2 regions of the Rhizobium sp. NZLR10 genome follow, and region 1 is predicted to be linked to the other one. Evidence: predicted binding sites of a transcription regulator. Region 1 holds the regulator's gene; the other holds the start of a gene.
What was found. The regulator PhoB, encoded in region 1, activates phosphate uptake and scavenging genes when phosphate is short. The targets are predictions, from matches to a motif close to TGTCATNNANCTGTCAT.
Positions count from the first base shown of each region.

Region 2: HJB82_RS25885 (esterase-like activity of phytase family protein) is a predicted target of PhoB. The motif match lies at 1,859-1,875, and genes of this name have one in related genera.

Region 1 is NZ_JABDWE010000032.1:14,494-18,364, reverse strand. Features, by position in the region: gene pstA (phosphate ABC transporter permease PstA) at 1-23, shown strand, start outside; gene pstB (phosphate ABC transporter ATP-binding protein PstB) at 39-854, shown strand; gene phoU (phosphate signaling complex protein PhoU) at 899-1,612, shown strand; gene phoB (phosphate regulon transcriptional regulator PhoB) at 1,745-2,428, shown strand; gene HJB82_RS30890 (GcrA family cell cycle regulator) at 2,606-3,139, opposite strand; gene HJB82_RS30885 (aspartate aminotransferase family protein) at 3,563-3,871, shown strand, end outside.
Region 2 is NZ_JABDWE010000020.1:86,975-90,845, reverse strand. Features, by position in the region: RNA gene ssrS (6S RNA) at 50-208, shown strand; gene HJB82_RS25885 (esterase-like activity of phytase family protein) at 289-1,776, opposite strand; gene HJB82_RS25880 (NAD(P)-dependent oxidoreductase) at 1,943-2,926, opposite strand; gene HJB82_RS25875 (helix-turn-helix transcriptional regulator) at 3,072-3,404, opposite strand; gene HJB82_RS25870 (SRPBCC domain-containing protein) at 3,476-3,871, shown strand, end outside.

The DNA of each region.
Region 1 (3,871 bases):
GTCGCTTCGAGCGCCGCTGGTAAACGGAGTTACACATCATGAACATGTTGACGGAAGCTGCAGTTGAAAAAGCGCTGGATCAGAAGATGAGCAACGTCCCTTATAAGATGATCGGCAAGGATGTCTCGGTTTACTATGGCGAGAAGCGCGCGCTTTTCGATGTGAACCTGAACATCCGCGAAAACACCGTAACCGCGCTGATCGGCCCGTCCGGCTGCGGCAAGTCGACCTTCCTGCGGAGCCTAAACCGCATGAACGACACGATCGACGGCTGCCGGGTCACCGGCAAGATCACGCTTGATACCGACGATATCTATGATCCCGATATCGACGTCGTCGAACTTCGCGCCCGCGTCGGCATGGTCTTCCAGAAGCCGAACCCGTTCCCGAAGACGATCTATGAAAACGTCTCCTACGGCCCGCGCATCCATGGCCTTGCCAAGTCGAAGGCCGATCTCGACCAGATCGTCGAGACCAGCCTGCAGCGTGCCGGCCTCTGGAACGAGGTCAAGGACCGCGTGCATGAATCCGGCACCGGCCTGTCCGGCGGTCAGCAGCAGCGCCTCTGCATTGCCCGCGCCGTCGCCGTCAGCCCTGAAGTCATCCTGATGGACGAGCCCTGCTCGGCGCTCGACCCGATCGCCACCGCCAAGGTCGAGGAACTGATCCACGAACTGCGCGAGAACTACACGATCGTCATCGTCACCCACTCCATGCAGCAGGCCGCGCGCGTCTCGCAGCGCACCGCCATGTTCCACCTCGGCAATCTCGTCGAGGAGAACGACACCGACAAGATGTTCACCAATCCCGACGATCCGCGCACCCAGGACTACATCATGGGTCGCTTCGGTTGATTTTGGCGACACCAAGCCTTCCCGTTATTCGAGGATAAAGCCCCATGGCATCGACACATATTTTTTCTGCCTATGATGATGATCTGAAGTTCCTGTCCAGGCGGATTTCCGAAATGGGCGGCCTGGCCGAGCAGATGGTCAGCGAGGCCGTCCGGGCGCTCGTCAACGGCGATACCGCGCTGGCGCAGAAGGTCATCTCCGACGATGTGATCCTCGATCACGCCGAGCGAGAAATCGGCGACAAGGCGATCGTTACCATCGCCCGCCGTCAACCGATGGCCTCGGACCTGCGCGAAATCATGGGTTCGATCCGCATCGCCGCCGATCTCGAACGCGTCGGCGACCTCGGCAAGAACACCGCCAAGCGCGTCATCGCCGTGCAGAGCACCGGCGTTCCGCGCAAGCTCGCCCGCGGTCTCGAGCATCTGTCCGAGCTGGCGCTCGTCCAGCTCAAGGAAGTGCTCGACGTCTACACGACGCGCTCCGCCGACAAGGCCAATGCGATCCGTGAACGCGACAACGAGATCGACGCGATGTACACCTCGCTGTTCCGCGAGCTGCTGACCTACATGATGGAAGATCCGCGCAACATCACCAGCTGCACGCATCTGCTCTTCTGCGCCAAGAACATCGAGCGCATCGGCGACCACGCCACCAACATCGCCGAGACGATCTACTACATGGCGACCGGCGCACAGCCGGAAGGTGACCGTCCGAAAGACGACAGCGCCAACACCGTCGGCGCGGTCACGGAATAAAGCCCATACTAGCCGTTGCGTGCGCGCCCATCCGGGCGCGCAAAGAGGTCGCAGCCACCTTTCTGAATTTGCGCAGGATGCATTGCTTAAATCACCCCGGTTTAAGGAACATGCGCGAGGAGACCGACAGGCATGATCCCGAGAGTTGCAGTTGTTGAAGACGAGGAAGCCTTGAGCGTGCTTCTTCGCTACAATCTCGAAGCGGAAGGCTTCGAGGTCGATACTATCCTTCGTGGCGACGAAGCCGAAATCAGGCTTCAGGAGCGCACGCCCGACCTGCTCATCCTCGATTGGATGCTGCCCGGCGTCTCCGGCATCGAACTCTGCCGGCGCCTGCGCATGCGGCCGGAAACCGAACGTCTGCCGATCATCATGCTGACGGCGCGCGGCGAAGAGAGCGAGCGCGTCCGCGGACTGTCGACCGGGGCCGACGATTACGTCGTCAAGCCGTTCTCGACCCCGGAGCTCGTTGCCCGCGTCAAGGCGATGCTACGCCGCGCCCGTCCCGAGGTGCTGTCGACGGTGCTGAAATGCGGCGATATCGAACTCGACCGCGAAACCCATCGCGTCCATCGCAAAAGCCGCGAAGTCCGCCTCGGCCCCACCGAATTCCGCCTGCTGGAATTCCTGATGTCGTCGCCGAGCCGGGTCTTCTCCCGCTCGCAGCTTCTCGACGGCGTCTGGGGCCACGATATCTATGTCGACGAACGCACCGTCGACGTCCATGTCGGCCGCCTGCGCAAGGCGCTGAACTTCTCCAACATGCAAGACGTCATCCGCACCGTCCGCGGCGCCGGCTATTCGATGGAAGCCTGAGGGGTTTCCGATAAAGTCGAGCAAGCTCTGCCCCTCACCCTAACCCGACCGGGGTCGAGCCACTCGTCTCGACCCCGGTCGGTGCCGGCAGGCGGATGAGGGGCAGCCACACCCAACGTACTCACATAAAAAAACGGGCCTTCCAGCCCGTTTTTGCATGTCGACAATGTCACCCGTTCAGCTCGCCCGCGCTGCCGCCCGGCGGCGTTCGTTGACGGGCTGGTAGGCGAGTTTCTGGTGATAGCCGCAATAGGGTGAATTGTCGGGGGACTCGCAGCCGCAGAAGTGGAAGTCATCCTTCAGCGGATCGCCGACCGGCCACTTGCAAGTGCGTTCGGTCAGTTCCGTCAGGCCGAGGCGGCGGGAGATCGGCACGACCACGTTGCCTTTCGGCACGTATTCCATTTCCTCGACCGTTTCGATCTCGATCTCTTCCTTCAGCATCGTTGCGCCCTGCTGGCGGGTAACGGTGCGGGTGGTGATCCGAGAGGCGAAGTTCGGCGCGCGCGGCGCCGATGTATTGCGTTTCGGCGTTCGGGCCGTGGCGGCCGTGCCGCCGGCCTTGGCGCGGCCCGGAAGGCTCAGGCGGTGCACCTTGCCGATTACAGCGTTTCTGCTGACACCGCCAAGTTGCGCCGCGATCTGGCTGGCGCTCAGTCCTTCGGCCCAAAGCTTCTTGAGTTTCTCGACCCGCTCGTCTGTCCAGTTCATGCCCTGTCTCCACCTTCTGCGTTGGTGATGGCAGAATCCCTCACCGTTGCCTCGGAAGCTCCGAAACAAGAAACGCTTGATCAATTTTGGTGACTAGTTCCGCCGCATGCAGTCTAGTAATTGAACTTTAACCTAGTGTGAGCGTGACTCCGTGACAAGAGTCGCATGAATCCGGATGAATCGAATTCGGAGTTTTCCCCAACTTGCTGCCCCAGCGTGTCATTTCTGCAATAAAGCCTGTTGAAGGTCGAAAACACCGCTGTACAACCTTGCTGCATGCGCTAAGGGCGCAGTTTTGTTGACATTGCAGCGCGAAAAGGAAATAGTACCGCTGGCCGCCGCAAGGCGGCATTTTTAATTTTTCGGGCCTGGTTTTCTTAGCCGGAGTCCGTTGCTTGATAACTCTGATCGGGAGACCGCGCCATGGCTGAAGCCGCGCCGCTTTATGACACCTACTCTCGTGCCCCGCTGCGGTTCGAGCGAGGCGAGGGCGTGTGGCTGATCACCGAAAGCGGCGAACGTTATCTCGATTTCGGCGCCGGTGTTGCCGTCACCTCGGTCGGCCACGGCAATCCGCATGTGGTCGGCGCGCTGAAGGAGCAGGCCGACAAGGTCTGGCACCTCTCCAACATCTATGAGATCCCCGGCCAGGAGCGTTTGGCCAAACGGCTGACCGACGCCACCTTCGCCGACAAGGTGTTCTTCACCAATTCGGGTGCTGAAGCGCTCGAA
Region 2 (3,871 bases), on a different contig from region 1:
CGTGCCGCCGCCACTGGCGCGCTGGCGCAAACGACCTTATATATCGCGATGCGGTCTGCGCCTCTCGACAGGAACCACAATCCCTGGGGCCATACTCGATCCAAAGGGAGCTGTCCCTGGCTAGGCCCGTGGGCCTGGACACACGGCGCCCACCTACGTTTGTAGGCACCCAGGATCGTAAACATCCATCGGTTGTCGTGGATCGCACCTTTCCCTTCCCTCCCCTTCGACGGCGCCGGACCGACCGGGCGAACGCGGTTTACGCGTCCGCCCTGTTCAGCGCGTCCGCTATTTTTTCAGACCTGGAAGGGTGATCTGGAAGACCTGGAACAACGTGTCGACATCGGCACCGCCGTCCGCTTTGTAAGCCGCACCGACTTGGAAACCATCCTGTGTCAAGAAGTCGTTGTCATTGGCGAGGAACAGGAAGTAGTCGTCCGGCAGGTTCGGGTCGAGAACGCTTGCAAGACCCATGGCTTCCCATTTTTCCGACAGGTTGTTCTTGTCGTTCGGCGCACCGTTGTGCAGGCCGAAGCGAGCAAGGTCGGCCTTGTTGTTGATGTCGATGAAGGGCGTCAGCGTCGCCGTCGTCAGCGAGGGATCGACGACGCCCTTCGGCGCGATCGGCTTGTCGGCATCGAAATCGCTGCCGGCGATATCGGTCGCATCGGAGAGGTCGACGATGTTGATCTTGCGGTAGAGCGAGGTGTCGCCCTTCAGGCCCTGGCCGTTGCCGCTGTCGCGGGCGAGCATCAGGAAGGTCTTGTCGGACAGGGCGACGATTTCGCTCTCGGCGGCGATCACCGTCTTGTCCTTGGCATCTTTGAAGACCGGCAGCGGCACAACATATTCATGCACCAGCTTCAGATGATCGGGATCGGCGGCGTCATAGATCATGGCGCGGGTATTCTGACGGGTCGAGCTGGAATCGCCGCCGTCCTGGCGGGTGGCCGACTGCAGCACTGATATGATGAACTTGCCGTCCGGCGTCATTGCCATGCCTTCGAGCCCCTGGTTGTTCTGGCGTCCGGTCTCCGGATCCTTCGGATCAGGAGCGGAGGCGCCGGGGCCGGGATTGTTGGAGGCGAAGCTCAGCGCGCCCTTGCGCATCGGCAAAAGCGCCTTCGGCGGCTGGGTCGCCGAGAGCAGGTGGCCGTCGGCTACGAAGCGGTAGATATAAGGGCCGTATTCGTCGCTGACGAACATGGTGCCGTCGGCCATGCGGATGATGGCTTCATTGTCGAGCGCGATCTTGCCGTTTACAGCCTGCGGCAGCGGCGGAAAATTGCCGGCAGCGACGCGCACGCCGGATTCCGGATCGAGACCGGTCATGTCAGCGCCCTTGTCATCGACAAAGAGCATGGAATCGACAAGCTTTGCGTCGACGCCGGACTGCTCCTTGCCGGCCTCGGGTGTTGCGCCCGGAGCAACCGGCGTGAGGCTGATCGCGATGGTGTTCAGGCGCGGGCGGTAGTCGACTGTGCCGGTGACATTGTAACCCCGGTCGGGCAGCAGGTAGAGCATGCCCTTGTAGCTGGCGCCGTCGCGGCTCCAGGCGGTTGGATCGATCGCCATGCCAGAGCCGGAACCGAAGGTCTCACCGAATTTGTCGCGTTGGTTGGCCGGGATGCGGCCGATGCTGACCAGGCCTTTGTTGATGAAGGTGAGGCCGCCGGCGGTGGCGGAATTCTCGGCCATTGCGACGGCCGGAACGGCGGCGGATGCGGCAAGAACCGCGGCGAACAGCCGCGATGCATATGGTCTGACGTTTTTCATGAAAATACCCTCTCGGTCAAAAGCGCTCTCGAAACGGCTTCCGCCGGCAGGCCGGACACCGCAGACGGTCTATGACGGGATCATGATATCTGGATGACGCTTTGCAGCGAAAAGGCCATGCCGAGAGAATGTCGGGCATCCGCGTGTCCGCATTCCAGTTTGCTGCTTACCCGGCCGGATAAGGCCCTTCGGCAAAGACCTCGTCGTGGTAGAATTTCGAGCCGACGTCCAGCGCCAAGGGGCTGCGCCATTCCCTGTTGTCGCGCAGGCAATCGAGTACGAGTTGGAAATCATATCGGGGCTGCCAGCCCAGTTCCCGCCTTGCGCGAGCGTTGACATAGACACGGTCGAGCGTCGGGGACATCGTCCACCCGCGTGATGCATAGAGAGCGCCTGCACCCGGAAACAGTCGTTCGACGACAAGAGACGCGTCGTGCCGGATCGCGACGAGATCGGTCGCCGAAAACGGCGTCGTGGCGGAGACGATGTAGCGGCCGAAGCCGATTGCCGGCGCCTTGTCGAGCGCCAGCAGATGGGCGCGGACCACATCGGCGATATCGACGCGGCGGTGAAGAAGCTCGTTGGCATGGGCATTCTCTGCCGAATAGCCGCCGCGAATGTGAGGATCGTCGTCGATTTCGGGAAAGAAGCGCGATGTCCTGAGAATGACGACCGGCAGGCCGGAGTTGCGGGCGAAGAATTCGCACAGACCTTCGGCGGCGAGTTTCGTCACGCCGTAGATGTTTTTCGCGACTGGAAGCATGTCCTCGGTCACCCATGCCGCCGGTTCGCCGGCGGCCGGCGTCAATGCCGCACCGAAGGCGCTGGTGGTGCTGGTGAAGACGAAGCTTGCAACGCCCGCGGCGACCGCCTCTTCGAGCAGGTTCAGCGTGCCGCCGACATTGGTGTCGAGGAAATCGCGATTGCCGTGGGTCGCCACATGCGGCTTGTGCAGTGTGGCGGCATGGACGACGTGGCGGATGTCCGACATCGCCTGCCGGATGAAAGCGCGATCAGCGATCGAGCCGACCATGTCGGTGGACGCTGAGGGTTTGATATCGATTCCGCGCGCCGTCCGGTCTTGCGCTCGCAGGCTGCGCATCAGCGCCTCGCCGAGATGGCCGGCGCTTCCCGTCACCAGTATCGTCATTGCATCCTCTCCTTCGGCGGCGGAGGCTATAAAGACTGACGTTTGCGGACAACGCATGATTTATGCATGAGCATGCAGGAAAGCTGCAGGCTCAGCCGATGCTCTGACAAGGGGCCGGGAAGCAAGCTGTTCGACCGCCGGATCATTATTCCGTCTGGCCTTCGAGATCGCTCCTCAACCGGTCGAGGATCGATAGAGCGTGGCCGGCGTAAGCGCTGATCCAGCGGTCATGGATGTGCTTGATCGGCAGGCTGTTCAGGTGGTTCCAGCGTTCGCGGCCTTCCTTCCGGGCGATGACCAGATCGGCTTCCTCCAGCACTTTCAGATGCTGCATCACCGTGCAGCGGTCCATTTGCGGAAACATCTCGCAGAGCGTCCCTGTGGTGCGGGGGGCATCCTTGAGCAGGTCGAGGATTTCGCGGCGGCGATGATGCGCCAGCGCCTTGAAAACGGGGTCGTCGGTCGATTCGCTTGACATGTTATGGTTTTATAACATAATGGATCCGAGTACAATGGAATACGAGCATAATGGAGAAGAGGAGAAGTGCCATGTCTCTCGGAATCCGTGTTTCCGGCCGCATCGGCCGTCCCGTCGCAGAGGTATTTGACGCCGTCGTTAACCCAAAGAAGCTCAGCAGCTATTTCACCACGATCGGCGGGGCGAGCGCACCGCTCGTCAAGGGCACGACGGTGACCTGGTGGAAGGACGCCCAAGTGGAGGTGGTCGAACTCGTGCCGGAAAGCCGCATCGTGCTCCGCTGGGATGGCGGCACCGACGACGACAAGACGACCTATAAGACGTCGGTGGAGATGAATTTCAAGCCGCTGGAGGATGGCGGCACCTTGGTGACCATCGCCGAGACCGGCTGGCGCGAGGACGATGCCGGCCGGCGCGGCAGCTATCTAAACTGCGAGGGCTGGACTCAGATGCTCTGCTGCATGAAG